3 regions of the Marinomonas sp. ef1 genome follow, and region 3 is predicted to be linked to each of the others. Evidence: predicted binding sites of a transcription regulator. Region 3 holds the regulator's gene; each other region holds the start of a gene.
What was found. The regulator FNR, encoded in region 3, switches genes on or off when oxygen is low (the NO sensors DNR and NnrR bind a similar motif). The targets are predictions, from matches to a motif close to TTGATNTANATCAA.
Positions count from the first base shown of each region.

Region 1: the regulator FNR is predicted to act here: its motif matches at 2,901-2,914, upstream of CCS02_RS13960 (OmpW family outer membrane protein).
Region 2: the regulator FNR is predicted to act here: its motif matches at 2,216-2,229, upstream of CCS02_RS00850 (cytochrome ubiquinol oxidase subunit I).

Region 1 is NZ_NHTT01000009.1:54,774-64,693, reverse strand. It holds gene CCS02_RS13975 (GGDEF domain-containing protein) at 1-728, opposite strand, end outside; gene CCS02_RS13970 (YccT family protein) at 980-1,720, shown strand; gene CCS02_RS13965 (carboxylate/amino acid/amine transporter) at 1,793-2,668, opposite strand; gene CCS02_RS13960 (OmpW family outer membrane protein) at 2,984-3,595, shown strand; gene CCS02_RS13955 (HD domain-containing protein) at 3,724-4,362, shown strand; gene CCS02_RS13950 (MarR family winged helix-turn-helix transcriptional regulator) at 4,375-4,821, opposite strand; gene CCS02_RS13945 (DUF2798 domain-containing protein) at 4,924-5,373, shown strand; gene CCS02_RS13940 (Rieske (2Fe-2S) protein) at 5,485-5,814, opposite strand; gene CCS02_RS13935 (transglycosylase domain-containing protein) at 6,224-8,401, shown strand; gene CCS02_RS13930 (substrate-binding periplasmic protein) at 8,686-9,513, shown strand; gene glgA (glycogen synthase GlgA) at 9,574-9,920, opposite strand, start outside.
Region 2 is NZ_NHTT01000001.1:174,598-184,517, reverse strand. It holds gene cydB (cytochrome d ubiquinol oxidase subunit II) at 1-487, opposite strand, end outside; gene CCS02_RS00850 (cytochrome ubiquinol oxidase subunit I) at 489-2,063, opposite strand; gene CCS02_RS00845 (alpha/beta fold hydrolase) at 2,490-3,308, shown strand; gene CCS02_RS00840 (lysophospholipid acyltransferase family protein) at 3,371-5,194, opposite strand; gene CCS02_RS00835 (hypothetical protein) at 5,197-5,649, opposite strand; gene CCS02_RS00830 (YHS domain-containing (seleno)protein) at 5,698-6,141, opposite strand; gene CCS02_RS00825 (NRDE family protein) at 6,161-6,931, opposite strand; gene CCS02_RS00820 (hypothetical protein) at 6,934-7,488, opposite strand; gene CCS02_RS00815 (D-alanine--D-alanine ligase) at 7,550-8,683, opposite strand; gene CCS02_RS00810 (DedA family protein) at 8,680-9,261, opposite strand; gene CCS02_RS00805 (DUF1289 domain-containing protein) at 9,469-9,672, opposite strand; gene CCS02_RS00800 (O-acetylhomoserine aminocarboxypropyltransferase/cysteine synthase family protein) at 9,751-9,920, opposite strand, start outside.
Region 3 is NZ_NHTT01000002.1:446,621-456,540, reverse strand. It holds gene CCS02_RS04565 (HAD-IA family hydrolase) at 1-303, opposite strand, end outside; gene CCS02_RS04560 (MaoC family dehydratase) at 371-787, shown strand; gene CCS02_RS04555 (hypothetical protein) at 1,054-1,359, shown strand; gene CCS02_RS04550 (CBS domain-containing protein) at 1,406-1,999, shown strand; gene tusA (sulfurtransferase TusA) at 2,088-2,318, opposite strand; gene CCS02_RS04540 (alpha/beta family hydrolase) at 2,337-3,077, opposite strand; gene hemN (oxygen-independent coproporphyrinogen III oxidase) at 3,120-4,490, shown strand; gene fnr (fumarate/nitrate reduction transcriptional regulator Fnr) at 4,512-5,273, shown strand; gene CCS02_RS04525 (adenine phosphoribosyltransferase) at 5,298-5,840, shown strand; gene CCS02_RS04520 (YfaZ family outer membrane protein) at 5,911-6,474, opposite strand; gene ttcA (tRNA 2-thiocytidine(32) synthetase TtcA) at 6,485-7,324, opposite strand; gene CCS02_RS04510 (SprT family zinc-dependent metalloprotease) at 7,444-7,923, opposite strand; gene CCS02_RS04505 (RecQ family ATP-dependent DNA helicase) at 7,959-9,725, opposite strand; gene CCS02_RS04500 (YecA/YgfB family protein) at 9,822-9,920, shown strand, end outside.

The sequences.
Region 1 (9,920 bases), on a different contig from region 3:
AGACATACATCACCAATATCATGACCATACATGTCGTTTATTTTTTTAAAGTAGTCAATATCAATGAGAATAAGGCTTAAAGGCAAATTAGCCGTGTTTGCATTGTCTAACTCTGTACTAAAATGAAGGTTTAAGCCTCTTCTATTGAATAATCCTGTTAAGGGGTCTTGGATATTTTCATTTTTCAGCTGTTGTGTAAGTTCAGCGTACCTTTTTAAAAAGAAGCGGCCAAAGACGCCACTAAAAATAATGGAAATTGTTAACCAAAAACCTCGATCGATTGATTTTTGTTGAGAGTGAATCTCCCCTGTTAAATCGGTAATGTGCTGACTAAAAATGGTCGCTAATATGACGCCTAGGGCAAGTATGATCGTAATAATTAATGATTCGCGGTAACCCCCAATTAGAGCTGCAAAAATAGGGCATAAGGGTAAAATACAGGCTGCCTGACTATTGACTCCTCCCGAGAGTGCTAATGTGGGAAGAAGGATGATAACGGCGGTACATAGAGAAAGAATAATCTCTAGTTTGGGTAGAATATAGAAGCGAACAATTACATATAGCGCTGTGACTATTACTAAGTCTAGTAAAATGATTACTGTAAATTGAATTGGCAGATCAACAATTAAAGGTCGAAATATCAGAGCAAAAAAAATGGTAATAATAGACAGCTCAATTATTCTTAAAGTGAGCTTATGATTTAGGTCTACTTGAGTGTTATTTGGCATAATCTTGTGCCATTGTCCTTTTTAGATACAAATAATGAGTATTAAAGATTCATACTAATCAATCGCTAGTTGTATTTTATAGCGATATGCTTGTTCGATTTTTCAATTTTAGCCTTCGTCTTGTCTCTTTTTTGTGATGAAAAAAGACAAAATCTAGCAAGTGATTTCTAAGTAAAGTAAACCAAGCAAATAAAAGACAACTATATGCTAGATTTGTTCTCTATGTTGTTATGTGTTGTAAGGAGTGTTAAATGAAAGTAAGAAATCGTTTTATTGCGTTTGGTGCTTTGTGGTGTGGTTTTGTTACTTTACCAGCTATGGCTGCCACATTTGAAGTGCCACGGTCTTTTGAGATCATGTATGTCGATCTTGAAAGCGCAGGTCATTTTGGTAATGATTTTAAAGTAGATATTGATGAAGGTCAGCATCAGATAGTTGTGCGTTTTAACAAGTTGTTGCGAAGCGGTGGTGATACACAAAAATATCAATCTGAACCAATTGTTTTGGATTTACAGTTTGAAAAGAATACCTATTTTACGCTGAAAGCACCTTATATATCGACTCAAAAGCAGGCCGAGGCCAATGCCAAAGACCCACAATTTACGATTTATGATAACGTAAATGGTCAAGATGTTGACTACAAACAACAAAGCTTGAAAACTAAATCTGGACTTCAGAACACCCGTGATTTTGTTACAGAAATTGAGCGACTAACCGCCAAAAATTCACCGAGCAATACTAACTCTGGTTCTGGTTCTGGTTCTGGTCCAGTACCTGCTCCTGTTATTATGACAGAAGACGTTGCGTTAGAAATGATGCAATTTTGGTATAATCAATCCGACGAAGTGACTCGTAAAGATGCGCGTATCTGGATAGCAGATGATATGTATAAGCCAACAGTTGCTAATATCCAGCTGGAAATGTTTCAATTTTGGTTCAATAAAGCAGACAAAGAAGCGAAAAAAGCCTTACAGGTTTGGCTTGTTGAATAGCACATGTACTTTAATAAATTAAAAAAGCGCCCAATGAAAATCTGGGCGTTTTTTTGATCTATCGTATTTTAGTTAAGTGTCGGTTTGTGCTTTGGCGTACTTTTGGTTGAATTTATCGTTTACCCAAAGTGCCAATAATATAACCCCGCCACCAATGGCTAGACGTAAAATATCGGCATCTCTGTTCCAAAAAATCACATTGACGACAATTCCAGCAGGTATTAAAAGGTTATTAGCAACAGCAAGAGTGCCAATATCCACCATTGTAGCGCCCTTATTCCAAGCAAAATAACCTAAGCCAGAAGCAACTATGCCAAGATAAGTCAAAATTGACCATTGAAGCGTTGTTGTTGGTAGTTTATCTGGATTTCCTAATGCTAAGAAACAAGGAATAACAACGGCCAAGGCTCCAAGGAAAAACCAGCCAAATACCGTACGTTGTGATAGATCTGGGCGTTCCTTTGCAATAATACGTTTATAACCAACTTGTCCTGAAGCAAAGCAAATGTTAGCACCTTGAACGATTAACAATCCTTTAATAAACCCTTCGTCTACTCCTTGGTAGCGAATGGCAACAGCTCCAAGAATGGCTAAGATTGCACTAATGGCAAAGCCTATATTAAGACGGCGATCTAGCATGTCATTAATTAGAGTGACATATAGTGGTGTCATAACTGTAAATAGTAAAACCTCAGGAACGGATAAATATAGGAAGGATTGATAATAAAACCCATACATAATGCCAAGCTGTAGAGCGCCGCATACCATTAATTTAAAAGCGATTTTTGCTTCAATCTGACGTAGTTTTAAGAAGGGCAAAAAAACCACAGTTGCAAGTGTTACACGCATTAAAACAGAGAACCAGGCGTCGACCTGACCGGCAAGATACACCCCAATCAAGCTAAACGAAAAAGCCCAAAGTAAGGTCACTGCAATTAGTATTGGCATATTGGTTTATTCCAGATGAAAATTTTCGCAAAGTTTACCGATTTATAGGTGAATGGTAAAATAGTTTACTTTATTATTTTCTTTGGTTTACTAGTGTGTGCAGTCTGATCTTTTATCGGACGGGTCTTTTTATCTGCAAGATTGAGTGAAAAGTGATTTGATTTAGGTAGTTGATCTTTTGTTGACCTACCTAGGGTATTGTCGACATTGTCCTTTGAGTTACCGCAAAACCTTGATCTAGATTAATAATTTTATTTTTCATCCTGTTACCTTTTTTGTCACAGACATTTTATTGATCAAAAAAGGAATCTTATTATGAAAGCTCTACTTCCTGTCGCTCTTGTTTCTGCGCTTTGCTCATCAGTTGCATTGGCTCATAATGCAGGGGATGTTTTTGCTCGTGCAGGCCTTGCAGTAGTGATGCCAAACGAAAGCAGTGATGATGTATTGAATAAAGGTGAATTGGAGCTTGATAGCGATACTCAAGTTGGCGTTACTCTTACCTACATGCTGACAGATCAGTTTGGTGTTGAGTTGCTAGCTGCTTCGCCTTTTACTCATAAGGTATCGACTAAAGGTTTAGGTGAAGTGGCTGAAGTATCGCATTTACCACCTTCTTTAATGGCGCAATATTATTTTGGTCAGGCAAATAGCAAAATCCGTCCTTATATTGGCGCTGGCTTGAATTATACTATTTTCTTTGATGAAAAAGGTAAAGGTGCATTGGCTGGTACTGATGTGAGTCTTGATAACTCTTTTGGTCTAGCTGCTCAAGTAGGTGTTGATGTCAATTTTGCTGAAAACTGGTTTGCTAACGCGTCTCTCTGGTACATGGATATTAATACTGATGTGCATACAACAGTAGGAACCTTTAACGCTGATATTGATCCTATTACCTTCATGGCAAGTGTTGGTTATACTTTCTAATAACGAGTATTTAAGAAAAGCAAAGGCTTTGATTTTTTGAATCAAAGCCTTTTTTCGTTGTGTTGTTTTATAGGACTGGGGTAGGCTTTTCATTTTTACATAGCTATTTTGTCTCTCTTGGAAAAACGATGTTATTAGATTTTTTATCCGAACTTGAACACCGTTGCAGTGTATTTTTGCAAGCTCAAGGGCATGCGGATTCTGCTCATGATTTGAACCATATTTCCCGAGTGGTAAAAGTAGCAAAACAACTTGCGATTGAAGAGGGAGCAGACTTGGCTGTTGTGGTTCCTGCTGCTTGGCTGCATGATTGCGTTTCTTTGCCTAAAAACCATCCAGAGCGTCATTTAGCCTCTACATTGGCAGGAGATAGAGCTATTAACTTCTTGGCCTCAATTCATTATCCAAGCGAATATTATGGTGCGATACATCATGCTATTCGCGCTCATAGTTTTAGTGCCAATATCTCGCCAGAAACTCCTGAAGCTAAAATAGTACAAGATGCTGATCGGTTAGATGCATTGGGTGCAATCGGTATTGCTCGATGTATGCAAGTAAGTGGAGCACTAAATCGTCCTTTATATTCCCTTAATGACCCGTTTTGCGAAATACGAGAGCCTGATGATACGTTTTATTCTATAGACCATTTTTATAACAAGTTGTTTCATATTGCAGATAGCTTGAATACGCCTTCAGCGCGGTTGGAGGGCAAAAGACGAGAAAGAGTAATGCGTATATTTTTAGGTGATCTAGCATTAGAGGTTTAATTTAAACCTCTTCTACACTTTGTCATTAATAGCGTGCAAATTTGTTAGCATTTTTGCGCCAATTTCTAAGAATTTCTTCAGTTCTTCATCACTAACATCTGCTCTCATTTCTTTTAGAACCGCTTTGTCTGCTTTTGCTAATTGTTGATAAAATCCTAAGCCTTTCTCGGTTAATAGAAGAAACTGACTACGTTTATCATGTGGATTCTGGGTCTTAATAACAAGCTCTTGGTTCACTACTTCTTGAACCAATCGAGTGACTTGGCCTTTGTCTCTTTCGGTTATATCTGCAAGATAATTTGCCGTGCAGTTCTCTGTCTCATGGATATGTTTCAGAATCATAAAATATAAAGGAGAGAGTGGTAATCCTTTTTCTTTCATGATGTTTTTCATTGAAGCTTTTAATCCACCGATTGTATTTATGAGAAGAGTTTGTAGTTCTGACTCGTAATGCTGCATAGAAAATTCCAATGTAGTTGACTATGTCAACATAATTTAATATAGTTGACTTTGTCAATTTAATTTACCGTATTAACCTTATCATTCACTGCGAGCAGATCTATGTCAAAGAAAGTTCAAAAAATTGCTATTATCGTTAGTTTTGTTATTGCTATAGGAGGTTCTTTAACCCTACTAATGACTTGGAAGAATATTGGTTTTACTGATGGCTTTATGGGGGCTTGGCTTTCCTCTTTTGCATTGTGTGTTTTGTGTATTGCACCAATCGGTGGTGTGATTTCTGTTGTGACGAATAGTCTTGTCAATAAAGTGTTTTATACTTTGTCTATGACACAAAAAAATATTGTTTTCGGATTTGTCATGGCGGTGATAATGGAATCCATTATGGCTATTGTAACGACAATAAATTTGCATGGTTTTCTTGTTCTAGATAAGTTTATTGATCTGTGGGGGGCGACTTTTATTTCTGCGTTACCTGCAGGTCTGGTTATTTCTATTTTAATGTCGCTTGTTATTAAGCCAAAGCTGGCTGTGTTTTGGGCTAAAGCTTGAATGGCTTCTTGATATGAAAACCATTAGAAACAGAAGCTTAGCTAAGAGTTCATCTCATCATAGCCATCGTCCGTTATGATTTTCATGACGTCAATAATACTCAGTGGCTGATTAAGCAAAAAGCAGATAGCAGTTGCCCTGTTCTATACCGACTGTCGCTTTTTTGAGGTGGCTTCCCTGGCATGGGCCGGTAATACATGTACCGTCTAGTGGAGAGAAAAGAGCGCCATGATGATGACATTTTAAATAATCACCTTCCTCATCTAACGCAGGATCAGAAGACCAATTAAGTTGCTTTTTTTGATGAGGGCATAAGTTTTCATAAGCAAGAATTTGACCTTGTTGCTTAGTTACTAAAAAGTTATATTTTTCTACTGTTATGTTTAATGCTTTGCCTTCAGGAAGGTTTTGCGCATCAGGGATAAGGTATTTATTAAACACGTGATTACCGCACTTTTTTATAATGAATGTTGTTTACTTCAGTAGAATTGACGCTTTCCATAATCATGCGAACTAGAGTGAGAACAAAAATCCTCACATTTTAGTGGTGTTTTCTTTCAATTCTACCGCTGACTAAGTGAATAAAGTTCAGCAAAATGTCAGTTAAATAAACTTTCCGTGAGCAAAGACTCTAAAGCGCTATGAGCGATGAGTCAATATGCAAGAATTGAGTTAGTTGATTTTAGGTCGTTGCTTGCTTTCGGCAAGCTCCCTATACTTACCCGCTATGACTAAAAAAACTCCGGCAAAATCTTCACGTAAGTCCCCGACTCAAAAGAAAAAAACATCACAATCTTCCTTTTTGAAGAGGCTGTTCTGTGCCCTTTTTAAATGGGGGGTAATTATTGCTTTGATAGGAAGTATTCCTTTCGCTGGTTGGGTATGGTGGCTAAATGGGCAAGTTGTTAGCCGTTTTGAAGGGCAGAAATGGCAAGTGCCTTCAGAGGTCTACAGTGCACCTGTTATATTATCAAGTGGAGCACCTTGGAAAAAGCAAGACCTCGAAAGTTTATTGGAAGAAACTGGTTACCGATTTGGTCGAAATAGTCAAAACGTTGGCTGGGCTGCTCGTAGTCAAACGAAAGTCAGTGCACATTTGCGTTCCTATGTTGATCATTTGGGATTTCATGAAAGTGAAAGGCGTATTTTTTCGTTCCAAGATGGTCGCTTAGTTATTCAAGCATTGAATGGTGATGAAATAGACGAGGCAAGGATAGAGCCTCAGCGTATTGGCTTCTTGTATGGCGGTAATACAGAAAGCCGTCAAATTTTAACATATGATGATATTCCTAAGCCCCTGATTGATATTTTGATTGCGGTAGAGGATCAGGATTTTTATCAGCATTGGGGAATTTCTCCGACTGGTATTGCGCGAGCTGCGCTAGTTAACTTAACTCATGGCTCACGACGCCAAGGTGGCTCTACCTTAACTCAGCAGCTTGTGAAGAATATGTATTTGAGTTCTGAGCGAACTTACACGCGAAAGCTGACTGAAGTGGTGATGAGCTTACTGCTTGAGTACCATTATTCGAAAGAGGCCATTATCACGGCTTACATGAACGAAGTGTATTTAGCTCAGTTGGGCAGCAGTGCCTTGCATGGTTTTGCTGCGGCTAGCCAGCATTTTTTTGGTCGCCCGTTGAATGAACTAAATATCGATGAATTTGCTCTGTTAGTTGGTATGGTTAAAGGCCCATCTCTTTACAATCCTGAGCGATCTCCAAATCGTGCAAAAGATCGCCGTAATACCGTACTGGCTATATTGAAAAACCAAGGCCGTTTATCTGATGTTGATTACAATAGCCTTATAAAGCAACCTATCCGACTTGCTGATAAGCAAAAAGAACGCTCAGTGTTTGGCGATTATTTAGATTTGGTTGCTATGCAATTGTCGCGAGATTTTGATGAAACTACTTTAGCGACGAAAAACTTACGCATTTATACTGGGGTCGACATACGAGCACAGCGAGCGGCAAGTTTAGCGATGCAGCGTCAAGTGGCAGCATTGGAAAAGCGTGATCCTAAATTAAATGGTCTGCAAGGCGCTATGGTTGTTACGGATAGGCTGAATGGGCAAGTACGTGCCGTGGTTGGTTCTAGTGGACAGCATTATACTGGTTTTAATCGAGCGTTAGGGGCGGTTAGGCCTATCGGTTCATTGGTGAAACCACCGCTTTATTTATCTGCGTTAGCAACTGGACGCTATACATGGTGGACTGAAATTGAAGATAAAAAACTGCGCTTTAACATAGGTGGTCAGGTTTGGGAACCTGAGAACTACGATAGAAGAACTCATGGTGTCGTACATCTTTATGAGGCGATGGCGAAATCCTATAACCTAGCGACTGTTTCATTAGCACAGCAAATCGGTTTTGATCGAGTGGGTGATACCTTGCGACAGTTGGGTGTAAAACGACCTTTTACTATGCATCCAGCGATGGCTCTGGGAGCACTAGAATTATCTCCCTTTGAAGTATCTCGTCTATATCAACCTATTGCCTCTCAAGGAAAGAGTAGTGAGTTGGGGGTCGTGCTTGCTGTTATGGATCAGAAGGATCAGCTCATGAAGCGATTTGATCAGCATAATGATGTGCCTTTTACTGATGCCTTACTTGCTGTGACCTTGGATGGTATGACAAAAACACCAAAAATCGGTACAGCTAAGGCGGCTCAAGCTGCTTTTCCAGATCTAAATTTTGCGGCTAAAACGGGAACAACAAACCAGCAAAAAGACAGTTGGTTTGTCGGAATCACTGGTGATTATTCGTCTACGGTATGGCTTGGTGATGATAATAACGTACCGTTAAGCATTACTGGTAGTAGCGGCGCATTAAAAGTGTGGGTGGATTTCACCAAAAATGTAAACTCGAGGTCTTTACCTGATACTTTGCCTAACGGTGCCGCTCGCTACAATGTCTTAGATAGTAAGTTTGAAATCGCGGCAGACCGCTGTAAAGACAAGACACCGCTAGCGTTTATTTTAGGTACTGAGCCAAAAGATAGTACTTCATGTTTTTGGCCTTTCTAAATTCATATATATGAAACTAGAAAAGAAGATTGATAATTGTTTAGTTCTTATATAGCCTTTTAGGCTGTTGAAAATAAACAGATTACTTTCATTTTTAAAGTTAAGTAATTGTTGTTGAAGGTTATTGGTGCCTTTATGGACTTAGGATATTAAGGCGATTTGGGAAAAGTTGTCGAGATGAGAAGTGAATTAAAATGCTTCTTAGAAATAACACCACCTTATATATGCAAAAGAAAAAAGCTTCGCTTATCGTTTGAATTTTATTTGTAAGGGAGTGGCGCTGTATGCGGCTGCACACACACATGGTTTGCTGTTTATTAGCGGTGACTTTTTTTAATACTGATATCGCTTTCGCACAAGACGACTTGTCTTCTTGTGCCTCTCTTACGGCATCTGGTAACTCAGAATACCCTCCTTTTTTGTGGCGAGAAACGTCCACTTCAACAGAGTTACATGGCGTTAATCGTCTTATCATTGATGAATTAAGTCGTCGTATTGATATCCCTATTAGACTTATTCATGTTGGGCCTTGGTCACGAGCTCAAGGTGAAGTGAAGAATGGTCGTGTTGATCTTATGGCTGGTGCTTTTTATACAAACGAGCGAGCCGATTATATGGATTATTTCACGCCAGTGATGTTACATACTGCAAGTGTGGTTTGGCAGCGTAAGGACAAACCTTTTTCATTTAGTCGAAAAGAAGATCTGGTTGGAAAGTGGGGAGTGACTGTTATTAATAACAGTTTTGGACAAGAGTTTGATCAATATGCTCAACATAACCTTAATATATTGGCGGTAGCCAGCTTGTCACAAGCGTTAAGGATGTTGGCTGCGGATCGAGTAGATTATGTCTTGTATGAAAAAAATCCAGCGCATGCTTATGCAACTATGTTGGGTTTGTCTGATGCCGTCATTCCTGTATTGCCTTATATCAGCAGTGAAGGTTTGTATCTGACTATGTCTAAGAAGTCACCTTGCAACGTTAACGGTGTTAAGCGCAAGATTGCTATTGCTTTGCAGGAAATGAAACAAGAAGGCTTCACTGAACAGGCAGTACTTGATGGTGTACAGGAATGGGAAGCCCGTAGCCGAGCAGGTATAACTCTAAAGTAAATGTTAATTTAAATGAATTAAAAAGGGATATATGATGAGATATCCCTTTGTTTTTATTGATTACTTTTGATGAATCAGTGATTCATAGAGGCGAATCCATTGATCTGTCACTACATCCCAACTGTAGTCATAACTCATCGCATTTTTTTGTTTTTCTCGCCAACGATTAGTATCATAGAAACACTCCATACTGCGCTCCATCGCTGCTTGTAAAGCCATTGTTGAGGCTTCCTTAAAGACAAAACCATTCGCACGCTCACCTTCTTCGAATACCGTATCAGCTAAGCCACCAGTTTGTCTTACTATGGGTAAAGTTCCGTATTTAAGTGCATAGAGTTGCGTCAAGCCACAAGGTTCAAAACGTGACGGAATTAGTAGCGCATCGATACCTGCTTGGATACGATGAG
Region 2 (9,920 bases), on a different contig from region 3:
GTGCAAAGAAAGAACCGGTATAGGTCGCACGCAAATATTGGTCAAACTCAAATGGAACGCCTTGCAACAAGTTACCAAATGCCACACCGAAAATAATAGGTGGTACAGCAGAACCAAAGGTAATCCCCCAATCCCAGCTAGTACGCCATTTTGTATTTTCAAGTTTAGAACGGTAATCGAAGCCGATTGGACGGAAGAATAACGCCGCCAACACCAACATCATCGCAAAGTAAAAACCAGAGAAGGATGTTGCGTAAACCACAGGCCAAGCAGCAAACAAAGCACCACCCGCTGTGATAAACCAAACTTGGTTGCCGTCCCAGTGAGGGGCAATTGAGTTGATCATAATACGACGTTCTGAATCCGTACCGCCGATCACTTTCAACAAGCTACCAACGCCCATATCAAAACCGTCTGTCACAGAGAATCCGATCAGTAGAACACCGATCAATACCCACCAAATGACTTTTAATAATTCGTAATCCATCTTACACCTCTTGTTTTAGCTGAGACGTTTCTTGTTCAAGTGCATAACGACCAGTATGTAAGCTAGAAGGACCTTGCTTAGCAAAACGAATCATCAAGTACATCTCGGCAATCAAGAACGTGGTATACAACACGGCAAAACCAGCAATCGTTATCCAAATCTCAGTAGCCGTTAAACTGGATACCGCAACGTGAACAGGTAAAATCTCACCAATCGCCCATGGCTGACGGCCATATTCTGCAACAAACCAGCCTGCTTCATTCGCAATCCAAGGCAGAGGCAAGCACAACATAATGAACTTAAGGAACAAAGGATTGTTGCCAATACGACGACGTGCGTTTTGATAGAAAGCCGCAGCGAAAACAACCAACATCACGAAGCCACAACCAACCATGATACGGAAGGCAAAGAACAACGGCGCAACTTGAGGAATTGAATACTCTACCGCCTGATCGATCTCTTCAGAGGTCACCTTGTTAATGTCTTCGTTAAATGCGGTTACTAGCAAACCGTAACCAAGATCGTCTTTCACTTTCTCGAAGTTTTCTTTTACCAGCGGATCCGTTGAACCGCTACGCAATTTTTCAAGCAACTGGTTGGCATAAATACCATTGATAATACGTTGGCGGTTATGCTCTTTCAGCTCTTTGATGCCCTCTACTTCTTTGTCGAGGGAGCGCGTCGCGATCAAGCCCATTAAGCCTGGGATTTTTATCGCGTACTCGGTTTCTTGAAGCTCTTGGTTCGGGAAGCCGATTAGCGTGAAGTCCGCAGGCGCAGGCTGTGTTTCCCACTCAGCCTCAACCGCAGCTAATTTCACTTTTTGCACTTCGCCTAGCTCGTAACCTGATTCGTCACCTAGAAGGATAACGCTCAAGATAGACGCCAAACCAAACGCAGAAGCAATCGCAAATGAGCGACGAGCAAAAGCAAGGTCACGGCCTTTTAATAAGTAGTAGCTTGAAATAACAAGAACGAATATCGCCCCCGTTGTGTAGCCTGCTGATACAGTGTGAACAAATTTCACCTGCGCAACTGGGTTAAACAATAAAGCACCGAAATCAACCAATTCCATTCTCATTGTTTCGTAGTTGAACTCTGAACCTACTGGGTTCTGCATCCAACCGTTGGCAATTAAGATCCACAAAGCCGACAAGTTAGAACCTAGCGCCACGCCCCAAGTTACTACCAAGTGCTTCACTTTGCTTAGGCGATCCCAACCAAAGAAGAACAAACCAACCAAGGTTGATTCAAGGAAGAAAGCCATCAAGCCTTCGATGGCCAAAGGTGCACCAAAAATATCGCCAACGTAATGCGAGTAGTAAGACCAGTTAGTCCCGAACTGGAACTCCATCGTCAAACCTGTTGTTACGCCTAGCGCAAAGTTAATACCAAACAATTTACCCCAGAACTTAACCATGTCTTTGTAGACTTGCTTACCTGTTATGACATAGACGGACTCCATGATCGCAAGTAAGAAAGACATCCCTAGTGTTAACGGGACAAACAAATAGTGGTACAGAGCAGTGAAAGCAAACTGAAATCGCGATAATTCCACTACAGCTTCGTTAATCATATAACTTCAACCCATTCATTTGATTGAGAAAAAAGACGATCGTAGACACTTACTTCATTGAGTGTTCTTGTTATCCAACGCCCACCGAAGCCTCAAAAAGTTATAAGGCTTACTATAAGGCTGGATTATGAGTGTAGTTGCAATTCAAAACATTGCGTTAGATCAAGATAAAGAGAGTGAAAGAAATAAGTAGTAAAAAAGACGTGATTAATCGAGAAATTAATTAGTTCGAGAGGCCGACACAAAAATGATAGGCAAATATTAACGTATAAAATGTATAATCATTAGCACAAACGAATTATTTCCACACAGAGCCATTTTTCTTATTTTGGAACCTCATCAATGAGATTAATTTTGAACACTATACATTCTTACTTAAAGCTCTGTTTTATCTGTCTGTCGACTATTTTTTTAGTTGCTTGTAGCATGCCTAAAGAAATAAAAGAAAATGAAGGTATCGCTCAACAGGTTATAAATACGCCGGGGCTTATTCAAGATCATGTTTTGTATATGGAAGGCCCTGATGGCGATTTTAAGCTTCACTACGCCAGCAGTGACCCAAGTGAAAAACCGCGCGATACCATAGTGTTTGTTCATGGCACACCGGGAGATTGGACTTCTTTTGCCCGCTATTTTCAAGACGCTAAACTCAAACAAAGCTTTCGTCTTATCTCTATAGATAGACCGGGCTGGGGTAAATCGACTTATGCTGGGGACTTTCCAACTAAGTTACAAACTCAATCAGCTATGATCGGCCCGATGCTAGAAAATATTTGGGAGCGTAATGGAAAACAAAAAATCATCTTGGTTGGTCATTCTCTAGGAGCCTCTTTGGTGCCTATTTTAGCAGCAGATCACCCTGACTTTGTTCGTGGTGTGGTGATTTTAGCTGGTGACCTAAAACCAGAACTAGCAGAGGCTCGTTGGTATAATACGCTACTCGATTGGACACCAAATTTGCTGGTTCCAGATATGTGGAACCACTCAAATATGGAAGTATTAGATCTAACTAGCAGCTTAGAAGCAGCCCAAAACAATTTGAGTGAATTAACGACACCCATTACTATTCTGCAAGGTACAGACGATACCTTGGTCGATCCAGCAAGTGCGACTTACGCCACAAGCTTATTTAAAAATAGTGAGCTAAAAGTAGAGTGGATTGAAGGTGCGGGACACATCATAAATCTGCAGTATCCAGATAAGGTCATTGAAATCATTCGCGAAATGAACACTCGTAGTAAGTAACAGCGATGATCTTACATCGTTATTACTTACTACTGCTAAGTGGTCTTATTTTAATTTGGCGTTCACACTTTAGGCGTATCGCTTAAATAAATTTTAGCTTCATCCTGTCCCATGTATTTAGCCAGAATCGATAAAGGCACATCTTTTAAATTCACCACAATCAATCCATCCAATGAATAATGAAACGCTGGATCGATGTTAAAACACACTAACTTGCCGTTCATTTTTAAGTACTGACGAATCAATACAGGCAAGCCTTTGCCCTGCTCCATTCTCGATAAAACTTTAGAAAGCAGCGTAACACTCGCCAAAGATGATAATAAATTAGGTTGCCAAAATACCGAGCCACTGTTTCGTAGTGGCGTCGATGGCATCACTAAACTGGCTTTCGCTTTATCGTAATAATGGATCGACAAAGTCGCGGCGATTAACTGGCGAGCTGTGTGACTATAATCATTACTAATGCTCACAGGGCCAAATAAATGCGTATATTTAGGGTTCCGATAAGCAAAGGTCGCAATGCCTTTCCAAAGTAAAAGCAATGAATTTAAGTTCTTTTGATACTTAGCCGCGACAACAGATCGCCCCATTTCAATGCTGTGATCTAGGCTGTCGATAAAAGCTTGGTCATAGTTAAACAAGCTGCGTGAGTACAAGCCTTCTAAACCATGCGCTTCGATGAGCTTGTCCACCATTCCCATTCGATAGGCACCGACGACTTCTTTATTACCATGATGCCAAACGAACAATTGATGGTAATAACCATCGTATTCATCAATGTCGCAGGCTAAACCACTTCCTTCCCCCACGGCACGGAAGTTTTCTTCACGAATACGACCGATTTCTTGGATTAACTGAGGAATAGATTCTGTCGGCGCACAGTAAACACTGAAATCACCTTGTTTCAGCAACAGCACCTCGCCTGGCAGACTGACAATTTCTTCTTCTAATAAATCTTGATCAACTGGCGCAATGATTGGCAAATCTGTGCTGCCATGCTGGAACACACGTTCCTGAGCATGTTGAGGACTCATTAAGTAGGTGTTTAAGCGCAAGTAACTAACAAGATCTTGGTTGCTCTCAAACTGACTCACCTCCGAAAACGGCATGGCACTGCCAATGGAAATCTCAATCACCGAGGATTTCTTATTAAGTAGCTCCCTTCCCAACATAGCGGTTCGCAACAAAGGATGAATACGACCTACTTGATAAAAGAGCGCGCTGTTTTGGCCATTAATAAAAATCGGCACCGTGGTCGCTTCGCTGCGTTTTAAGAAATTAGCAACGGATTGGCTCCATTCAATGTCTGCCAATGTCTGCTTTTCTCTCGACTTTTCTGCAGACTGATCCTTAGATTTTTTCGGATAAGTCGATACTTCCCCAGCAGGAAACACAATCAGCACGCCGCCATCAGCCAAATGTCGGTGAGCATCACGAATCGCTTTGCCATTGGTGCGTTGTGCCGATTTGCCACCAAAAACATCGACGCCAATAAATAAGTCACTTATTTCCGGCAAACGCTTAAGCAATTCATTAGCCAGCACTTTTACATCACTTCGAACTCGTCCAACCAAATCGGCCAAGACCACACCTTCAATCGCTCCAAGTGGATGGTTAGCTACTATCACCACAGGGCCTTTTTGAGGAATATTTTCTACGCTGCCTTTTGCAATCGAATAATCAATATCCAACGCCTCAAGGGTATAACGCATAAATTCAAAACTGGTCTGGCTGCTTGGTCTTTGTTGATACAAGCGATCTAATTTAGCGAGTCCTGTTGCCCATTCAATAACGGATTCCCCAACACCAAATGGCGTGACTCTTTTTAAACGAAAAGGACTTGGTAAACGAAAAGAACTAGGCGAACGAACAGGACTGGCTAACATAATTAGACTCCGCTATTCACAATTTTATTTAGGATGCCTTGCGGATCTTTCAAATCCCGAAGCGATAAAAACACCGCACTTAACCAAACCAAACACGCCATGATAAACAGTAAACCACCGTCGCTACCGACGACTTCACCAACTTCGTTAAACTCAGGCATCACCACACCCAGTGGTGTAAACAGGTGAAAAATAATCGCACCACTCATAATGCCCATCGCCATCAAAGACCCCAAGCCATGCCAACGGGTAAAGAGCAAAATGGAGGCAATCAGTTCGGCCACACCAATAATATAACCACCATAATTCCCGAAGAATTCCAAACCAGACCAAGCGCCCAACACGCCGAAGATATAATCAGTTTCGTAGGAACCAGTGAATTTAAAAAACAGTGACTGCACAAACACAAAGGCGATAAACACCGTTGGCACATATTTCACGAATTGCTTATTCATCTTTATTAACCTTATTTTTTAATATTATTTTTGATCCGTTTTTACGAATCAGGGTTTACCAATAAGAGTCGGCCAATTGGCATCCGCTTGCTTGATGTGCAAAGCCGGATCTTGATCCCACTTGCGTTTAATATCGTCGTCATAATTCAAGTAAAGCTTGCCGTCGACCACCGCCCAATCTTTTGGATCAGCAGAGGCAAAATCGTTTTTGGCAGACACCGCCCACGCGCAATATCCACCATATTGAGGAGCGTATTTTTCGGGCTCTGCTTTGAACATATCGAGATGCTGTTGCGAGGCAAAATACCAATCTGCGCCTTTATATTCGGTCACGTACTTAGCGCTACCTTCGACCGGTTTTTGGTCAGTAAAATAAGCAACCGTGTCATAACCACTAAGGGCTTTATTACTAAAATAACCTGTGTAAATTTCATCTTGCGCAAATGCCAGGCTGCTTATAAACAAGGCTAAAAACATCACTAAACGCGTCATAACAACTCCTAAACTTTGATTAAAGGGGAATACCAACAAGGGGAACCTTTTCTTGAAAACGATTGTCTCGAAATCGATTGCCTTGAAAACGATAAGTCTGTTCCGCCAGCGCTTCTGGTGTTAAATGCAAGCAAGGCGCCCCAGCTACATAAGCCATTTTTAGATTGTCTTTTGAAACTTGAATACGTGTAAAACTAACGGTTTCAGCGTCTTCTCTATGCATGCAAACCGATAAGTGAGAATGTTCTGGATGATGCTGAGAATGAAAGGACAACAAATCGACAGGCGTTTTGGCGGCGAGTTCGCCATAGATAGATTGTCGATAAGCAACAGCGCTTTCTAACGCCACTGCAGAAGAAAAATGCGGTGATGTGGCATAAGCAATAGAGACCCTTTCACCATCCCATTGGAATTCTCTAACCTTGTTATTACCCAGTTCAAAAGCTAGCAAGGTAAAAGGCGCAAACAACTCAAGAACCTGCTTAGCAAATTGCTGTTCGACTTGGGCGACTGTTGTCGCACTGGATAAGCGCTTTAACAGTTGTCCGCGGCTAATCAGCTCGCCTGCTGGCTTCTTGCCTTGATAGTTATTCAGCAAACACAACGACACCCCCTGCTCATTCAAACTGATCCAGCTACCTTTGCCGATAGGATCAACTGGCATCAAAATCTGAGTTCCCTGCTGAATAAAAGACTGTGGCGGCAATGCAGCGACGCGCGTTTTTTGCTCATCACGATTGAAAAATAATTGATAGCCTGACTCTTCTACCAACCAAGAAACTGAACACATACTTATTGACCTCGCAAAAAAGTTGCTGTGGCTGGCGCAATACCAAAATCGTCATCGATTGGCTTATTCATCAAATTTGCGGCGACTTTCACCATGGCAAAATGATGATTCGCATGTAGCGCAGCGAAAATAATTTCCCGCTCTAAAGTCGATGACATAAGACACGCTTGCGTATGAGACACTGAGACTTCCGTCAAAACATTCACGTTTTTCTTGAGCTCTTTTACGGACAAGGAAGTAAGCCAATTTGTCAGCTCGTCGATTTCAGTCAATGCAATAGAACGTGATGTTTCTACCGCATGACCGCGACGACGATGGTTGTAATCAATCACTATGCCCGCTCGAGATATGGCATTAAAAACATCCAACCAATGGCGAAAATGCTCACCGATAGAGCTGCTAACGAAAGGCTTTATCGACGCTTGATAAGCCTCATCATCCAGTATCTGTAAGCAGCGAGAAGCCTGAGAGAAAACCTCTAAACAACCTTTTACGGTTGGCGAATAATCCGCTGGTAGCAACGCGTTTACTTCTCTATTCTTTAATACCGATTGCATAAATTCTTTCCTTCCAAAAATTGCCCTTAGCTAACACCTCAAACTCACTTTTTTATTTCATTCAGTCAGTGCTGGGATAATGCTGAGTCAGGGCTTTTTCTTCTCGCCATGCTTTCAATAAAGCTCGAAGGGTCGGTGATTTAAAACCGCGATTTTTTTGCAAAGCACCTATCTCAAACAAGATTCGATACTGTTTGAGCAGGGTGCCAAAAATTTCTGATAACTTGGTATTGCGATCCCAAATATGCGTTGCCTCACTGCTCGCGCCATTCATTTCTAAAATGGAAAAATTCTCACCGGTCATAAAGGATTCAATGTCGGCAAACTTGATGTCTAAACGACCATAGTAGTAACCATCGACGTCCTTTAAGATCTCATCCAATTTACGTGTTAGCGCTTGAGTAATGTATTGATTGCCATTGCGAAAAATCGAACCACGACTGTGACTGCCTGCAAACGCAAGGGGATATTCCTCACCGTCTGCGGGAACCCAATCCAGCTTTTGTGTATGACGCGGGAAGTACAAATGGGTTAACTGACCCGCACGCGGACAACGCTCAATAAGCTGTCTCAAGCTGTGCGCTCCATCACCAACCACACTTGGTGTGTATTTCAAGGTAATGGAGATAACTTGGCCCTGTTCCTGCCCCGGATAACGCACGTAAAACACACCTGCTTCCGCTTGGTATGGCGCTTTACGCTGAAGAAGAAATCTCGCAGATAGAGGGAAGCCATGGATGTAATCATAAAGTTGCGCTTTGGATTGCAGCAGTTTCACTCCAACTCCGCGACAACCTAAGTCTGGCTTAGCTACAATCGGGAATGACAAATGAACGGCGTCCATTGCTTGCAAGGCGCTTTCTAACTGAGTATCTGTATTCTCTTGGTTTTTTGTCAGAGTGATAAAAGGTTCAATCCACTTTTTGGCTACTAGGCCCGCTAAGTTCAAAATATCAGTTTTAGATTCGCCCACCATGCCACTGAGCTTTATGCTCGGATTGGCGATTAATGGTAAACAGACATCCCCGTGACGCAAACCAAGTAACAGACTTTGCGCCACAACAGGCACATAAAAAAACCAGCTCGGCATGAATTCATAAGGCGAAATGCTCGCCTCTTTTTCTACGTGGAGCAGCGGCATTCCAGCATTAATTTTATTCGGCGCAATGAACTGCCCCTCTACCATGGCACTCATGACATACCTCGCGTAAACGATTTATTAAGAAAACGATTTATTAAAAACAACAGGCCAAATACCAAAGGAATAAGTACCCACTTCAGCTCTGAGACTTGCATAAAGACACTACTGCCTATTTGGTAAATCAGCGTGAATACCACCAGCGTCCAAATAGACGTGGCAAGCAAAACGGCGCTAAAAAAGACAGGTAACGGGATGAGGAGAAAACCACTCAAGGTAAAACCAATGGTCCTTAAACCGGGAATAAAACGAATCAAGAAGAGGTTCAAAAAAGCACGCTGGGTCAGCTTTTTTCTTACGACTTTAAACGAAGAATTGCTTAAAGCTCGGTAACGCAGCCATCTAACTTTTCGGGCATAATGTCCCAAAACATACAACCCCAAATCCCCTGTCGCAATGCCGATAAAAATCGCCATTAGAGCAAGTGATGAAGGCATGTCACCGAGAGCAGATAAAGTCGCTGCCGTTGCAATAGCAAGGTCTTCGAGTAAATAAGACAAGAACACAATACCAACACACAACAAAGTCAGCGATGTTGTTCCCGATGTTAGCCATGCTTGTAATTCTGCAATCAAGGTAAGCCACCTACCCATATCATCTAAAAACTTGGAAAGATCCAAGCACCCTTATTTTGTTTCTGAGGGTTAGACGTAGATAGAAATCACTTTCTTACAGCGCTATTTAAAAAACTTATAAAAAGTAAAAAATATTAAAAATAATGAAATTTAACTAGCTAGAAGGAATTAGAAGGAGAGAAAAATACAGTAAATGATCGGAGGAAGTTAAAGATAAAGAGTGTCGTGTTTCTGTTTGCGAATTGAGCAGTTAGCCAAAATATCCAGTTTTTCACTCTGCGTAGATTTTTGCCAATCCATGATTTCAGTTATGGTTCGATAGCAACCCACACAAACATCATCGCCATCTAGGCAGCAATGTCGAATACAAGGACTTTTTATGGTTTTATCAGTTTCATGATTGGCTGACATAGCTTTACACCTCTTGCTTTCGCAATCCAAAAGAGGCCACGTTAATACGCAGCCTCTTAGTAGAACTAAGTTTGGATTTTAAACTGTTACCTTGTCCAACGCCTGACTAATATCCGCAATAATATCTTCGATGTTTTCAATACCGACAGATATACGAACTAGATCGCGGCTAACGCCAGCTTTTGCTAATTCTTCGTCATTCAACTGACGGTGAGTCGTTGATGCTGGATGACAAGCTAGAGATTTAG
Region 3 (9,920 bases):
ACCTGCAGATTGCAGTTTGTTTAATACGCCTATAACTCCGGGATAAGCTAATGGCGGCGTTTGATCTAATGCTACATAAATAGTCTTGTAGTGCTCGATAATTGTATTTTGTTTATTTAAAGATAACTCTGGCCAAACCGTATCTACGGCTTTATCGAGAGATAAACCAATGATATTTTTTATATCATCTTTTGCTCTTGTTGGTGCTCTTGCCAAGTGGCCAGCCTGCAACATGCTATGACATATATTGTCGATGGAGTCGAATAAGGTACCGTCCCAATCAAAAATTACCAACTTAACCATAGATACCTCTTAAGAATAGTCCGGCGAGAGTGTACCATAACCGAAAATGACTAAATAAGGATTGGTAATGACTACAGGCTATACATTAGAGCAACTTTCAATTGATCAAAGTGTTGAATATCGCAAAGTGGTTACACAAGCAGATGTACAAGCTTTTGCTGATGTAACAGGTGATACAAACCCTGTTCATTTAGATGCTGAATATGCAGCAACGACTTCTTTCGGTCAGCCAATTGCCCATGGCATGCTGACAGCTGGCTTTATCTCAGCAGCGATAGGTACTCAATTGCCAGGACCTGGCTGTATTTATTTAGAGCAAACGCTAAAGTTCCGCTCTCCGGTTTTTGTTGGTCAAGAAGTGGTTACGACTGTAACGGTTACTGATATCAATGAACGTCGTCGCCGTGCAACACTAAAAACAGTGTGCGAGTGTGACGGTAAAGTGGTTGTAACAGGTGAAGCAACCATTATGCTGCCGGCATAAAAAGTGAGCAATGATAATAAAAAGCATTAGCCCATAGCTGGTAATGCTTTTTCGTATTTGTTATGGCGACGAGAATATGTGCCAATTTTATCAATGCCATGGCCAAATATTTTTTTATGTATCTTTAATTATGGTTCCCTTATTTGCATCACAATTGTTAGACAAAGTGTCTGATCGTGAAAAAATGCGGCATTTTGTAAAAAAGGCTGGGATTTAGGCAGGAGCAAGCCTATATTTATTAGACAAAACAAGGATTAGGTGTTGCCATGAAAATTCAATTACTAATGATCATTACCGTGATTATATCGTCTTTATTGACGATATCTCAGCGCGCCAATGCTCAAGAAGTAAATCAATTTCGCTGGCTAGAACCTACTGTAGAGCAAAGATGCGATGAAGTCGTTGTCCCAGATCAAGATAATGGAGCAGATAGTGGCTTTATTGTATTTATTCCATTTCGGACTCATCCCTCCGCTTTAACTCCAACGCCTTTTCTAAATTATCGCTTACCTGTTATTGCTAAAATTAGTAGTAGCATCAATCCAAGAGCCCCACCGTTTTCACTGATATAACTCACCCACGCTTTAGCTATTTTATTTTTTACACTGGGGATTAATCATGAAAACACTAACTTATGTATCTACAAAAGACGTTAACCAACTAACTTGGCCTGCAACTACAGAAAATATAAACCTTTATTCTTCTGCTTTATCAGTCTTTACTGATTTTCAAACGGCCGGCCCACGCGTAATTGAATCAAATACTCGTGCAGATGAGCTTGTTCAGTTGATGAGAAAAGAACATGTACGCATGAAAATCGTAGTCGATGCAGATAATCGCTTTGTTGGCGTTATTAGTCTTGAAGACTTGTCTGAAGATGTCTTCATTAAACAGGTAGCAAATGGTTTTCAACGTTCAGAATTGATGGTTGCAGATTTGATGAGAGCTAAAGAAGTGTTACTTGCTCTATCGTATACATCTCTTAAGCATTCAGATATTGAATCACTTTTGTTTAGTCAGCGTAACAATAAGCTGCAGCATTTGCTTGTTATTGATGAAGATACCAAGGCTATTCGTGGTTTGATTTCATCTAACGATGTTGCTCGTCAGCTTCGATTGGATATTGATGTTGCTTTCTCTAGTTTTGCGCATACTTACCAAAGCGCTATTCTTGGTCAAAAAGAGCCTACAAAAAAGCTAAAGGTAGCTTAATTCACGATCAACTTTTAGCGCTAGTTACTTAAAAGAAGCCCAGATTATTAGATAATCTGGGCTTCTTTTTGTTTGCTCTTGTTTCTTATTAGCCTTTCTTTTCGATCCAATAGTAATAAATCTCCCCTTCTTGATCTTGTCGAATAAGCTTGTGGCCAAGAAATTGGCAGAACTTTGGAATATCTCTTGTCGTTGATGGATCAGTCGCAATGACTTTTAGCACCTCCTTCGCAGCCAGTTTTCGCATCTCTACATGAAGCATCATTACGGGTTCAGGGCAAAGTAAATCTGTTGCATCAAGCTGAGCTTGGTGTTCCATAATATTTCTCTCAATAGGTTAAGCTTCGGTTTCGATATTCTTCTCTAGCCAGTTTTTCGTGTGAATAGCTATTTCTAAAACAGTGTCTTCTATACTTTTATTGTATTTTTTTAGCGTTTTAAAGTCATGGTCCGCACCTTCTATCCAAAGAATATTCACATTGTCAGGTAATATTTGCTTACTAACCCAATCGTACGAACCTAATTGATCTCTTGTGCCTTGAATAATCAAACATGGTGCTTTGAGTTCAGCAAGAAACGATAATCTATTTTTTTCGGGCTTTCCGGCTGGGTAGAAAGGAAAACCGAAACATACTACAGCTTTCACCATGGGTAGATGTGTTAGTTGTGTAGCTACTCGACCTCCCATGGATTTTCCAGCAACAATACAGCTATTCTCATCCACAATATGCTCAGCAAATTCAGGAACAAGGGTGTTAAATCTAGGTGGTGGCCTTTTCTTTCCTAAACGCTCTTGCTCTTGCATATATGAAAAAGTTACTGGTATCGTAGCTTGCTGTCTTTGCTCGGATATTGCGTCACAAAGTTGCTTTAAAAAGGTGTGATTGTGACCAGCACCAGCACCGTGGGCGAGGTATAAAGGGAGAGAATTCATGTTCATAATTTTCAAAAAAACGCTATTAGACCAGATTAGATCGATGGTTAGAACCTTGCTAGATGCATTATTACCAACAACATAGAGAAAGGTTTTAGTTGCAGTATGAAAATCCTTGATCTGGGTCAGCAAATAGCTTTTCACTAAAGTGTAAACTCCTATTAGAAATTTTAATAGGAACACATCATGATTTGGGATTCTTCACTTATCGCTAAGTACGATCTATCTGGGCCTCGTTATACATCTTACCCAACGGCACCGCAATTTGACTCAAGTATTAGTAAAATTGCGCTTATTGATAAGATGTTAACGCCTTCCGAAGCGCCTCTTAGTTTGTATTTTCATATTCCGTTTTGCGCTCACCTTTGTTACTACTGCGCCTGTAATAAGATTGTGACTAAGCAGTACGATAAAGGCGCCGAATACGTTGAACTACTCGGCGAAGAAATGAGATTACGCAGCCTTATGCTTGATCACTCAAGAGAAGTTACGCAGTTACATTTTGGTGGTGGCACCCCTACTTTTTTGACCGAAGAATTAATTGAGGTGCTATTTGATAATATTCAGCAACACTTCAATTTAATTAATGACGGAACGCAAGATTACAGCATTGAAATAGATCCTAGAGAAATAAGTCGATCTAAGCTGAAGTTATTAACTGAAAAGGGAATTAACCGAATTAGTATTGGTGTGCAAGACTTTGACATCAAGGTACAAGAGGCCATCCATCGTGTTCAACCCGTTAAAATGGTTGCAGATCTTGTAAAAGATGCTCGCGAATTAGACATTAAGTCAATTAATTTTGATCTTATTTATGGCTTGCCATATCAATCTATAGAAGGCTTTAGAGAGACTTTGGCGCAAGTGATTGAATTATCACCAGAGCGAATTTCGCTGTTCAATTACGCTCATTTACCTGATCGATTCCGTGCTCAAAGGCGGATTTCAGATGATAGTTTGCCCGTATCAAGTATGAAACTTGATTTGTTGAAAATGAGTATTGAGTATTTGATAGCTGCTGGTTATGAATATATCGGCATGGACCATTTTGCAAAATCAACTGATAGCTTGGCGATAGCTCAAAAACAAGGCAAGCTACAGCGTAACTTTCAGGGCTATACAACACATGCTGGCACAGATTTGGTCGCATTTGGCGTTTCTGCTATTAGTGATTTAAATGGTGTTTATATCCAGAACCATACTGACTTATCAATTTATAGGAGTAGTATTGAGAAAGGTCAATTAGCTATAGCTAAAGGGTATATTAGTGATCTAGATGACAGAATTCGACATCAAGTTATAATGACGCTAATTTCTCAATTTGAGTTGAACACTGCCATTATTGAGCAAAAATATAATATTCGCTTCTTCGAGTACTTTTTTGAAGAGATGGAAAATCTAACTCCCATGACTAAAGATGGTATGTTAGATATTGATCGTAGTGGAATGCAGACCACTATTAAAGTTACAGAGCGCGGTAGATTATTAATTCGCTGTATTTGTATGGTTTTTGATAAATATCTCAACGGCGCCATAAAATACTCTAAAGTTATATAGATCGAGATCAGGGAGATTCACATGTCATTGACACACACACAGTCACGATTCAACAGTACGCTTACTTCGCAATGCCAGAACTGTAGCTTAAGCGCCCTTTGCCTTCCAATAGCATTAGCTGATGAAGATATTAATAAATTAGATCAAATAATAGAGCGTAAGAAACCACTAAAAAAGGGCGAGTTTTTGTTTCGCCAAGGTGAAGCGTTTGATTCAGTTTATGCTGTACGCTCTGGCACTTTAAAAACATTCAATATTACGTCCGTCGGCGAAGAGCAAATTACAGGCTTTTATTGCCCCAGTGAATTAGTCGGTTTAAGCGGGATTGATTCAAACGTCTACCCTGTTTCTGCAAAGGCACTGGAAACAACAACAGTGTGCGAGATTCCATTTAGTCATCTTGAAGAGCTGTCTTCTCATATCCCTTCTTTGAAGCATCAGATATTTAAGGTGATGAGCCGTAAAATATCCGACGACCAACAGATGATGGTATTGTTAGGGAAAAAGAATGCTGATGAGAAAGTTGCTTCTTTCCTTTTGAATCTATCTAATCGATTCAAAAAGCGTGGTTATTCAGCGAGCTCTTTTCGTTTATCTATGTCGCGTGGTGAAATTGGTAACTACCTTGGATTGGCCGTTGAAACTGTTAGTCGTGTCATCACTCGTTTTCAAAAAAATGAGTTAATACATGTTGATGGCAAGGAAATAGAAATAATCGACTTCCCTGAAATGCAAAAACTCGTTGGGGTTGCTAGTGATTGTGGTAAAATCGCCCGCATTTGATTGATATGATGAGGCCCAACAGGCATGCTTTACGACGATTTTTACGTTAAATCCCTAATACAAACAATAGAAGACTGGCCAAAACAAGGTATAAGCTTTCGAGACATTACTCCCATTTTTAGTGACCCTAAAGGCATGAGAATGGTTGTTGATGCTTATGTGCATCGCTACATTGCAACAGATATCACTCATATTGCCTGCATTGATGCTCGAGGCTTTTTAATTGCTGCTGTTTTAGCCTATGAACTGCAAAAGCCGCTTATCTTAGTGCGTAAAAAGGGCAAGCTTCCAGGAAAAACCATTTCACAAAAATACGCTTTGGAATACGGTGAAGCGGAATTGGAGATCCAAGAAGGCGCAGTGAAAGCAGGCGATGAAGTATTGTTATTTGATGATTTGATAGCGACTGGCGGTACCCTATTTGCCGCAATTAAACTATTGACCAGCCAAGGTGCGAATATAAAAGAAGTGGCAGCTATTATAGATTTGCCCGATCTAGGCGGAAGTCAAAAACTAAGAGACAGTGAAGTACCTGTTTTTAGCCTTTGCGCTTATGATGGTGAATAATGCTCGAATGTTAACAAATAAAAAGGTGGCATAAGCCACCTTTTTATTTTCAAAAAAATATTTACTGTTATTAAAAGTCTACTGTTGCACCAATAGAAAGACCTTTGTCAATTTCTTTACGAGAATCATCTTCATATACAGTTACTGTTTTGCCATATCGAATAAACGCACGTGCATTGCGCATAGTCATGTATTCAGCACGAAATTCATAAGTGTACATATGATCTAAATTGGAGATGGATAATACTTGTGGTGAGTAATACACAGAGCCATAGATACTAACTCGATTCGCTTCTGGTAAGGTGTATCGGTACCAACCACCTAAAGCAAGCGCAACAGATAAGTCGTCCTTCTTGTCTAAATCTGCATCGATAGCATATAGTCTAATACCAATACCTGCTTGAAGCGGTCCACTAGTATCTGAGTCTTCAACAGTGACACCTATATGTGCAGTAGAGGTATTTTTGTCATCATTATGAGTAACGCCGCCATTAACGCCGAACGCTCCCATATTCAAGTTAATATCACCTTTTACTGTATCATTCGTTAGACTAACTCCAGCGGATGATGCATTGACGATAGAAGACCCTAAAATACCGACGGTTAACAATAGAGCTTTATGCGTTAGGTTCATTTCTATTATCCTATAATGAAATAATATTTAATCGGTCAAAGGCCGCGGGCGACTGTTTTAACCCTTTAAAGTCGAATAGTTTTGTGTCTGCCAAATGCGATGGAACGACATTTTGAATAGCAGAAAACATGGTTTCCGTTCTACCAGGAAATTCTTTTTCCCACTTTTGTAACATGTCTTTTACGACTTGTCTTTGTAAATTCTCTTGAGAGCCACAAAGGTTACAAGGGATAATAGGATATTCCTTCATCACAGAGAAGGCTTCAATATCTTCTTCTTTGCAGTAAGCAAGAGGACGGATAACGATATGTTTACCATCATCGCTTAGCAATTTTGGTGGCATAGACTTTAACTTACCACCAAAAAACATATTCAAGAATAATGTTTCAAGAATATCATCTCTGTGATGGCCAAGTGCGATTTTAGTCGCTCCAATTTCCTCAGCAAAACCGTATAAGGAACCACGGCGCAAACGAGAGCATAAGCCACAAGTGGTTTTCCCCTCAGGCACAATTTCTTTTACGATGCTGTAAGTATCGCGTTCTAAAATATGAAAATCCACACCTAGCTCTTCCAGATAAGCAGGTAAGATATGCTCAGGAAAGCCAGGTTGCTTCTGATCTAGATTCACAGCAACAATACTAAAATTTATAGGTGCGCTAGCCTGAAGGTTCCGCAAAATTTCAAGCATAGTGTAAGAGTCTTTGCCTCCAGATAAACACACCATCACTTTGTCACCTTCTTCAATCATATTGAAGTCAGCAATAGCTTGGCCGGTTAATCTGCGAAGGCGTTTTTGGAGCTTGTTCAGCTCTAACTTTTCTTTAGGTCGAGTAGATAAATCCATCATATATACGCTGTAAACAAAACGCGACTATATTACTATAAGCATGAAGCTACCGCATCAAAAATGGATAATATAAGGCAAAAGTGTATAAAAAATCACTTTCTCACTGTTTATATAGGTTATCAGTTATCTTTGCTTATAAATTGTAATGTTGAGCGACAACCTTTGCAGATGTATTCAACACCGCGCTGAGCTCTGGTGTGACGCTGTTTAGTAAATTGATGTTTTTGGCAGGAGCAGTGGTATTCAAAGGCTTGCTTTTGTGGAGGAACATCAAAGGTATGTGTTCGATTTGGTCGGATGCCATATACCTTAAGCATAACAGCTTGCCACTCTTTGCCATGAGGTTTCACCGTGTTACCGTAGATTTGAAATACAATGATATGAGCAACTTCATGTGGAACAACGGTGTTTAAGAATTCAGCCGGGCTTTGTTGATACATGAAATGGTTAAACCTCAGTTCATTTTTTTGCAGATGTGCGGTACCTGCAGCCCTGCCTCTTTGCTTTAAATTACATGACGAGCGTTTAAATTTATTACCAAAAAACGCATCAGCTTTATCAAAGCAATGATCGGCTTTTTCAATAATGATGCTCAACACATCTTCGTCGTAGTTTAAGCTCGTCTGTCGAGAGGTTAAGGGCATAATGTAGCTTTCTCTTTTAAATCTACCTCATGAATGATTTTAATGAGCGACTCAGCAAAATCAGCCACTTTTTCTTTTGATAAACCAGTTAAGCGACTCAATGAAGCAATAGAGTTTGGCTTATGCAAGCAAATTAACCTAAGTTGGGTATCACTTAAGTCCAGTTTGCCGTAGCTATACTTCCAAGCCAATATTTTATGCCAATTTATGCCGTCTATTGCAAGATGCTCTTCTTGAAGGACCGGGTAATAATGCTCACTAGGAATGATTATTTGTGTTTTTCCTTGAAGTACACTCCGTGATTTCTCGTTGATATGTACGGCAAAAACACTATGTACTCCAAGCGTAATATAATCGTAGGCAATTAAATGCCTTATAACTGATTTCCATTGCACTTCACTTAACTCTTTGCCTTTGCCAAATAATGGTAACGACTCTGCCCCAACGGCCGAAACTACTTTGGTTTTCTTCCCAAGTAAAATTTGGATAAGTAGCGAAAAAGGCTGAAGTCCTTTTGTGTGATAAATCAGCGATAAAAGCTTCTGACTAGCAGTCGTCATATTCTGTTCAGATTTGTTTGAAAGACAGCGATCACAATGTTGGCAAGCAGGGATGCTCTCATCAAAATGTGATAGCAAATTTTGTCGTCTACAGCCACGTCCTTCTAAAATACGAAACAAACTGCCTAAATGTTGTATTTCTCTTTCTGCCGCCAAAGGCTGCAGTGCTGCCAGTTGTTGTGCTTGAAGCATATCCTGCAAACCATATAGCAACAAAGACTTCGCCGGTTTTCCATCACGTCCTGCTCGCCCGACTTCTTGAAAATAAGACTCAGGACTGCTTGGCAAGTCTAAATGAACAACAAATCGTACATGAGCAATATCAATACCCATACCATAAGCAGTGGTTGCCACCATTATGGTGCCCTGCTGCTCAGCAAAGATCTTGTGATTCTTTTGTTTGTCTTCCTCCAACATAGCTGCGTGATAACTTAAACTAGGTAAGCCAAGTTTGCTCAACCACCCTGCTAGCTCTTCAGTTTTTTTCCGAGAGCGGCAATAAATAATGCCTGTTTCGCCTGGAACTTCATGATGCAGAAAGTACAAAATCTGCTGTTTGGCTTTTCTTTTTTGCGCTATCTGAATCTTGATATTGGTACGATCAAAACTATTGCGTAGCAGCAGGCAATTTTGAAGTTGCAACGACTCTTGAATCGTCAGCATGGTTTTTTGATCGACGGTGCCAGTAAGAGCAATAATAGGAACGTCGGGGAATGAAGATTTTAGCTGGCCAAGTTGACTGTATTCTGGCCTAAAAAAATTTCCCCACTGAGAAATACAATGAGCTTCGTCAATGGCAAATAACGAAATTTCAAAGCTGTGTAAAAAGCCTATGACCGAAGGTTGAACAAGCTTTTCTGGTGATAAGTAAAGCAAGTCAATATGCTGATGCCGCAATGCCCAAATGAGATCATCTTGTTCGCCAGGATTCAAAGTAGAGTTAAGAAACTTGGCTCGTATGCCTTTTTTGTTTAATTCTTCTACTTGCTGTGACATAAGCGATAGCAAAGGACTAACAATGACAGCAACACCATTTCGCATAAGTCCAGCAGCTTGGTATGCCAAAGATTTCCCGCCACCAGTTGGTGCAGCTAGTAAAACGTCACGTCCTGCGCATAAAGCATCGATCGCCTGTTCTTGCAAAGGACGATATTCTGAGTAGCCTAGACGTGAAAGTGTGTGCTTCTTTAGATTCATTTGCGAATTATCCCTTAACACGATACTTTCTGCATCGATTTTTCGCCTTCTTTTCGCTAGAATCAGTCACTTAATTTGTATTAGGGAAACATTTGCATGGCACACCAACCTCTTGATGATCTTGAGTTAGAGACGTTAGAAAATTTTTTGGAGTCGGATCAAGTTCATGAGGAATGTCAGAACTTTGTTATGGCT